3 regions of the Tardiphaga sp. 285_C5_N1_2 genome follow, and region 2 is predicted to be linked to each of the others. Evidence: riboswitches for the same ligand, from Rfam matches in the RefSeq annotation. Region 2 holds a riboswitch; each other region holds the start of a gene.

Region 1 (2,196 bases), 4.3 Mb from region 2:
CGATAGGTTACGTCATAGTTCGAACGCTCGGTATGCGTGTTCGACACGGTGACATTATGCGTGAGAATGCCGCCGAATGAATCCAGTGAGACGCGGCCGTAAACGGTTTGCAGCAGGCGCGTGACATTTGAAGGCGTGTCGGGAAGCTGCACGGCTCTCGACGTCGGACTGAAAGTGCCGTCATAGGCGGCTCGCGTGAAGGATGACACGAAGCCGGATTCCAGCCGGATGCCTTCGCCGGCATCGTAGCCGATCCTGGCCGATCCGCCGACGCGATCAAAGCCGTCGCGTTCGAGATTGGGGTACAGCGCTTCAAACTGAGGGATGCGATAGCCGAAGCGCGAGAAACCGTTCGAATGCTGACCGCCACCTGTGAAAGCGTAGGACCACGGACCGTTGGAGCCGGTCAGCGATCCCTGCGTCATGACAGTGCCATAGCTGCCGGCTTCGGTGCGTACGTTAACTTGCGCAGGGCCCGAGCCCTTCTTGGTAATGATATTAATCACGCCGCCCATGGCGTCTGATCCATAGAGTGCGCTCTGCGGGCCCTTCAGGACTTCGATGCGCTCCATCGCCGAAGGCGTGAACATGGCGAATTCGAAATCGCCGGACGCCGCCGTGGGATCATTGACGCGGATGCCGTCGATCATCACCAGCGTCTGGCCGGTGTTGCCGCCGCGCAGGCGGACATTGGTGGTGCCGCCAGGGCCGCCGGTTTCGGTGATGTCGAGACCGGGCACGGTGCGCAGCGCATCGACCAGAGAGCCGGGATTGCTGGTCGCAATGGTCTCGCCTGACACGACGCTGATCGAACTGCCAGTGCGATTGAGTTGTTCGGGTGCTCTGTCCGCCGTCACTACGATTTCGGAGAGCTGCTCGGCACTGGACTGCGCATGCGCAGCACTGTGAGAGCAGGACAGAACAACAACGGCCGCAGTGCCTGCGGCCAAATTCCGGATAGTCATTTAACCCCTTCCGTCGACCCACCGTCGAACGAGTGTGAAACTCGTTACCGGCCGGTCTCCTGGCTCGCGGTGGTCTCCCGGTCCGCCTTCCCGAATCTGCGATGCAAATTCAGTGGCTTTGTGGACCTGGAATGGCCGCTTACAGTTGCGGGGGCAGCCGCGGCATAGGGGATATTTCCCCGCACCGCATTCCCGTTTCACCTCCTCGCGGAGGCACCGATAACGACAGACAGGAAGCACAGCGCGCCGCGCGGTGCAACAGCCATCGCCGCGTTGTGGACTCTATTGCTCGTGCTGTAGCGCGGCGAGCACGTCGTCGGGGCGCTCGACCATCATCATGTGGCCAGTGCCCGGCAGAATCACCGTGCGGGCGTTTTTCAAGGCGGCGGCCAGGGTCTTGCCAGCCTTGGCGGGAGTCATCATGTCCCGCTCGCCGAGGATGAGCGTGACCGGGATTTCGAGCTGGGCCGCAGCAGTCAGCGCATTCTGGTATGTATTGCAGGCGTTGAGATCGGCGAACAGCACGCCCGGCTTCGTGGCTTCCAGCACGCGCTGCGCGCCGCTATGCATCCACAACCCCGGCGCGAGACTGCCGCCGAGTTCGGCGCGAAAGCCGAGCCCCCAGATTGACACCATGTCGATGGCGGAGTGCTGATTGGCTTCGGCATCCTTCAACAGATCCGGGCCGACGGTCATCGTCCCTGCCGTGCCCATCAGGTCGAGGCGCGTGACTTTACGGGGATGCCGCGCTGCGGTCTCCAGCGCAATCAGCGAGCCCATGGAATGGCCGATCAGCCGCGCAGTCTTTGTGCCCGCTGCCTCGATCAATGCTGCGGTCCAGTCTGCGAGATCGGCGATGGTCGTGAGCGCTTCACCTTGTGAGCGACCATGGCCGGGCAGATCCGGCGCCAGTACGGCGAAGCCATGATGCGCGAACCAGCGCGTATGCAGCGCCCACGTCGAGTGATCGAAGCCGGCGCCGTGGATCATCACGACGACCGGGAGCGATGGATCGAACGTGCGGCCGCCATTCGCGATATAGGTCTCGTGACCGTTGACGGTGAGTTGCATCGCTCAGCCCTTCTGCGAGATGCGCAGCGCCTGCGCGAGGTCATCGATGATGTCATCGGCGGCTTCGATGCCGACTGAGAGGCGGATCAGCTCCTCGCCGATGCCGGCGGCCTTGAGCTGTTCGGCATCCATCTGCTGATGCGTGGTGCTTCCGGGATGA
Region 2 (2,196 bases):
GAGTGGTCGGGTCCGGGCTGCTGAACAGGCCGGGATCGAAATTATACGGATTGACCGACGAGGACCCGCTAAACGGTGAATTGTTGGTATGCTTGAAGTCGATGCGGTTGACGTCGAAGCCTGCCACGAACGTATTGACCATTCCGAACAGATGGCCCTCGAAGGTGGCGTCCATGCGGTCGCCTATCTGCTGCTGCTGGTGGAAGATCTCGAGATAATCGCCGCGATCGATCAGGCCGGTGCCGGAGTTGAAGCCGTAGATCTCGACCTCCTTCCAGTGGCGCTTCGCATACATATAATAGAGCGTGTTGCGCAGGGTGATGCCGTCACTGATCTGCCACTCGGTCTTTACCTGGCTCCAGCTGTCCTGATAGCGAATGTTGCTGTCGCTGACATTGTAGTTCTTGAAGCGGATCGCCTCATTGAGCTGGCCATTGATCAGCGGCGTGCCGAAATATTTTGACGGATGGCGGTCGCCATAGTCGGTGGAGAGCGTCCAGGTGATGTCCTCGGTCTGCTTGATCTGCACGGCAGCGTGCAGCGCGATGTTCGAGGTGTTGTCGCGATCGACCCAGCCATCGGACGCGTTGCCGGTGACGGCGATGCGATAGGCGACGTCCTTGCTGACCGGGCCGCCGCTATCGAGGGCGATACGGCGCGTCATGTTGCTGTCGAGCGAGATTTCAGCCTGGTTGCGCGGCACCCAGAGCGGCAGTTTTGAAATCACGTTGATAGCGCCGCCGATGGCGCCTTCGCCGTACATGACGGAGGCCGGGCCGCGCAGGACTTCGATCTTCTCGGCGGTCCAGGTGTCGAAGGGGAAGTTCACCGTTCCGGAGCCGACATAGAGGCGCGTGCCGTCATAAAGCGAAGTAACGGACCCACTGCCGGCGAAGCCGCGGGTGCTGAAAGCGATGCCGCCATTGCCGGGTTCGCCGATGGCCGTGAAGCCGGTGGCGTTCTGCGTGACGGCGTCGACCACGTTCTGCTGGCCGCGTTCGGCCATGGTTTCTGCCGATATCACCTCTACGCTGGCCGGCGTCTGCAGGCGCGTCAGGCCAAGGCGGCTCCCCGTCGATGTCGTGCCGGTGAGGTTGAGCGTCGGCGCTGCGAAGACGGGGCCTGTCGGCGTGGCAACCGGCGCGCCGGTATTGGCGGCGACATTGCGCTGCTGGCGTGAGCGTGCAGCGCGCGATGCATTGCCGTTCGTGGTGCGGCGCGCGCGTTGAGGTGTCGCTGACGGCTGAACGACAACAGGATCGAGCGTCTGGCTCGACTGTGTGGTTTGCGACCAGCTTTCGCTCGGACACAACAAGTAGGAGAGAGCAACAGAATAAAGAAAGGGAGTATGTCGCTTCAATGCGACGGGAGAAACGGAGGTCATGAACAGGACTCGCGGTTACGTGGCACGTCACCGCAAACCAAGTCGCCCCGCCCAAACAGGCAGTGTGACTTCCACCAGGACACCCCGCCCAATGTGCTCGCGTGTGACCACGACTGGCGGCAGGTCTCCTGGCTCGCGGGTCAATGCCTGTCGCCGCCTTCCCAGGTGAACACCCAGTGGCTCTTGGCGCAGGCTCGCCGCTTACAGTTGCGGGGGCAGCCGCGGAATCGGGGGATCCCCCTCACCGCATTCCCTTTTGATCCCCGAAGGGAACCGTCGCGTTCACGTTAAGGTGAAATTTCCAAATGTGTCAATCAAGCTGCCAGCCATTCGCAACTTGCTTTGGCGGGTGTTGATATTGCGCATCACCTGTCATCGCAGCGTCAAGTGTTCTGCCTAGCACCACGGGTGCCAGAGCCAGGATCAGGAGTTCGCCATGGCGCTACGTATCTCCCGCCGTCGTTTTCTCGCGCACTCAGCCGCAGTAGGCGCAAGCTTCCTGGCTATGCCTTACCTCAGCCGCGCGGCGGATCGCCCGGTCGTGTCGCATGGCGTGCAGTCCGGCGATGTCGGGACGAGCAGCGGCATGATCTGGTCGCGCGCGGATCGGCCGGCGCAGATGATGGTGGAAGTCGCCACTACCGAATCCTTCAGCAATGCGCGCATGTTGCCGGCTATCACGGCGCTGCCCGAGAGCGATTTCACGGCGAAGCTGCTGCTCGATAATCTGCCGGCCGGGCAGGATATCTTCTACCGCGTCAAATTCCGCGATCTCTCGCATACCGAGATCGTCGGCGAGCCGGTGATCGGTC
Region 3 (2,196 bases), 4.4 Mb from region 2:
TCGCCGCGCATTCCTCGACAAGACCTCCGTCAAAGCCGGCGTCTCCGAATTCGTTGACGATCACGGCGATGCGGCGGCCATCGGCCTGGGTCAGCAGCGAGCGTAGCAGCGTGGTCTTGCCGGCGCCGAGAAATCCGGTGAGGACGGTGACGGGAACGCGGGACATTCAATTCTCCTGGGAACGCTTAAGCCAGAGCGGAAGCCCGGCGGCAATGAAAGCAACATTCGGCACGGCGGCCGCGATGATCTGGTTGAGCCGGCCCTGCGCATCGCGAAAAGCGCGTCCGAGTGGCGTCTCCGGCACGAGGCCGAGGCCGACTTCGTTGGACACGAACACGATCGGATAGCGCGAGACATCGAGAAAACGCACGAGGCGCTTCGCTTCAATCTCTGGATCGCGCTCGGCGAACATCAGGTTCGACAGCCACAGTGTCAGGCAATCCACCAGCACGACGCGCCCGACCGTCGCCTCGCGCGTCAGCGCATCGACTAGCGCCAGTGGCTCTTCCAAGGTGATCCAGCTTTCTCCGCGCTGCCTGCGATGCTGCGCGATGCGGGCGTGCATCTCGTCATCGCCGGCCGTTGCCGTGGCCAGATAGATTTTCGTCAGGCCGATACCATCGACCAGTTTCTCGGCGAAGGACGACTTGCCGGAGCGCGCGCCGCCCAGCACCAACGTGGTGGAGGCCGCGGTCATTTCGGAGCACGTCCGTCTTCGGGTGACCAGCGCAATGGCGGCACGCGCGCGACCATACCCTTGCGCAACACCTCGGCGCGTTCCCGCCACGGTACAAGACCGTAGTCGGCCTTCTGATAGGACTCCACGAAAGACACCAGCGCCGCGCTGCCGCTGTCGGTCTGCAGATCGCCGAACAGGAACGTGTAGCCATCGGGACTCGTCACCGCGACCGTCGCCGGCCGCCTGCAGACGCTGAGACACTGCACCGGACGCACTATCACAGTAGCATCCCCATTGCCGAGCGCGGCCTTCACGGCATCGAACATGTCCGGCCCGACGATCGTGCCGGCTTCGGCAGCCTTGCAGCTGATGCACACGCTCACGACAACGGGACCAGCCGGCACAGGGCGCGGCGGTTCGACCGAAATTTGTTCGCCAGAGATATCGGCGCTGTCGTGATCCATCACATGCTCAGTTCATGCCCTCACGGGCCTACGAGCTTTGTTGGATCGCGCCGACAGCATGGCCGTCGGTTCGCTCCCGTCCGGTGCACCCCGCCCCGACGACGCCTCCAAAGCACAGTTCGTGATGGCAGGTCTCCTGGCTTGCGAGTCATAGCCTGTTGCCGCCTTCCCAAGAATTCTGAAGAATTCCCAGTGGCACCGGCGCGGGCTCGTCGCTTACAGTTGCGGGGGCAGCGCCGGCCTCAAACCGGCTTCCCTATTCACCTTCCACGCGGAAGGACCATCGCAAAAGACGCTATCTGCCGGGTGCGCCGGGGTCAACCGCGCCGACGGACTGTCGCCCGGACCTGTTGACCTTGCAGGTCGTCTTGCGTCAGTTAGGCCGCGAAAAGGAACCCTATGCCCGCTTATTCCCAGTCCTTGTGGCAGCCGCCCGCCATTGCGCCTGTTGACCCGCAGATCGCGGCAGGCATCCGCGCCGTCATCGACGGCAAGGCCAAACCGCCGGGATCGCTGGGGAGAATCGAGGACCTGGCGCTGCAGCTCGGCATGATCCGGCATCCGGGCGAGCCCCGCGGCGACAATGCCGTGCTGCTGATCTTCGCGGGGGATCACGGACTCGTAGCCGAAGGCGTGTCGCAATATCCGTCGGCGGTCACGGTCGCGATGGTGACGACCTATCTGGCCGGCCGCGCCACGGCCAATGCTTTCGCCGCGGCCAATGACATCGGTGTGCGCGTGATCGACATCGGCGTCGCCGCCGAGCTGCCGGTGCACCCGAAGCTGGTCGATGCAAAGGTTCGCATGGGTACGGCGAATGCCGCGCGCGAGCCAGCGATGACGGCAGAGCACGCGGCCGATGCGCTGACGCGCGGCTTCAGAATCGCCGTCGGTGAGATCAAGGCCGGCGCAGACATCATCGCGCTCGGCGAGATGGGAATTGGCAACACGGCCTCATCGGCACTGGTGGTTCATCGACTCGCGCCGGCCCCCCTGGATGATTGTATCGGCGTTGGCGCCGGGCAGGATGATGCCGGCATGGCGCGCAAGCGC

Evidence for each region. Region 2 has a riboswitch for cobalamin ahead of AB7951_RS26885 (TonB-dependent receptor). Riboswitches for the same ligand answer to the same signal wherever they lie in the genome.
Region 1: linked by a shared signal. The riboswitch ahead of AB7951_RS06320 (TonB-dependent receptor domain-containing protein) and the one ahead of AB7951_RS26885 (TonB-dependent receptor) in region 2 are both predicted to bind cobalamin.
Region 3: linked by a shared signal. The riboswitch ahead of AB7951_RS06265 (DUF1636 family protein) and the one ahead of AB7951_RS26885 (TonB-dependent receptor) in region 2 are both predicted to bind cobalamin.

What each region holds. Positions count from the first base shown of each region.
Region 1 is NZ_CP197241.1:1,343,928-1,346,123, forward strand. It holds gene AB7951_RS06320 (TonB-dependent receptor domain-containing protein) at 1-965, opposite strand, end outside; cobalamin riboswitch at 998-1,201, opposite strand; gene AB7951_RS06325 (alpha/beta fold hydrolase) at 1,248-2,036, opposite strand; gene AB7951_RS06330 (O-acetylhomoserine aminocarboxypropyltransferase) at 2,040-2,196, opposite strand, start outside.
Region 2 is NZ_CP197241.1:5,687,351-5,689,546, reverse strand. It holds gene AB7951_RS26885 (TonB-dependent receptor) at 1-1,384, opposite strand, end outside; cobalamin riboswitch at 1,486-1,675, opposite strand; gene AB7951_RS26880 (alkaline phosphatase D family protein) at 1,821-2,196, shown strand, end outside.
Region 3 is NZ_CP197241.1:1,329,393-1,331,588, reverse strand. It holds gene cobW (cobalamin biosynthesis protein CobW) at 1-166, opposite strand, end outside; gene cobU (bifunctional adenosylcobinamide kinase/adenosylcobinamide-phosphate guanylyltransferase) at 167-697, opposite strand; gene AB7951_RS06265 (DUF1636 family protein) at 694-1,143, opposite strand; cobalamin riboswitch at 1,253-1,443, opposite strand; gene cobT (nicotinate-nucleotide--dimethylbenzimidazole phosphoribosyltransferase) at 1,543-2,196, shown strand, end outside.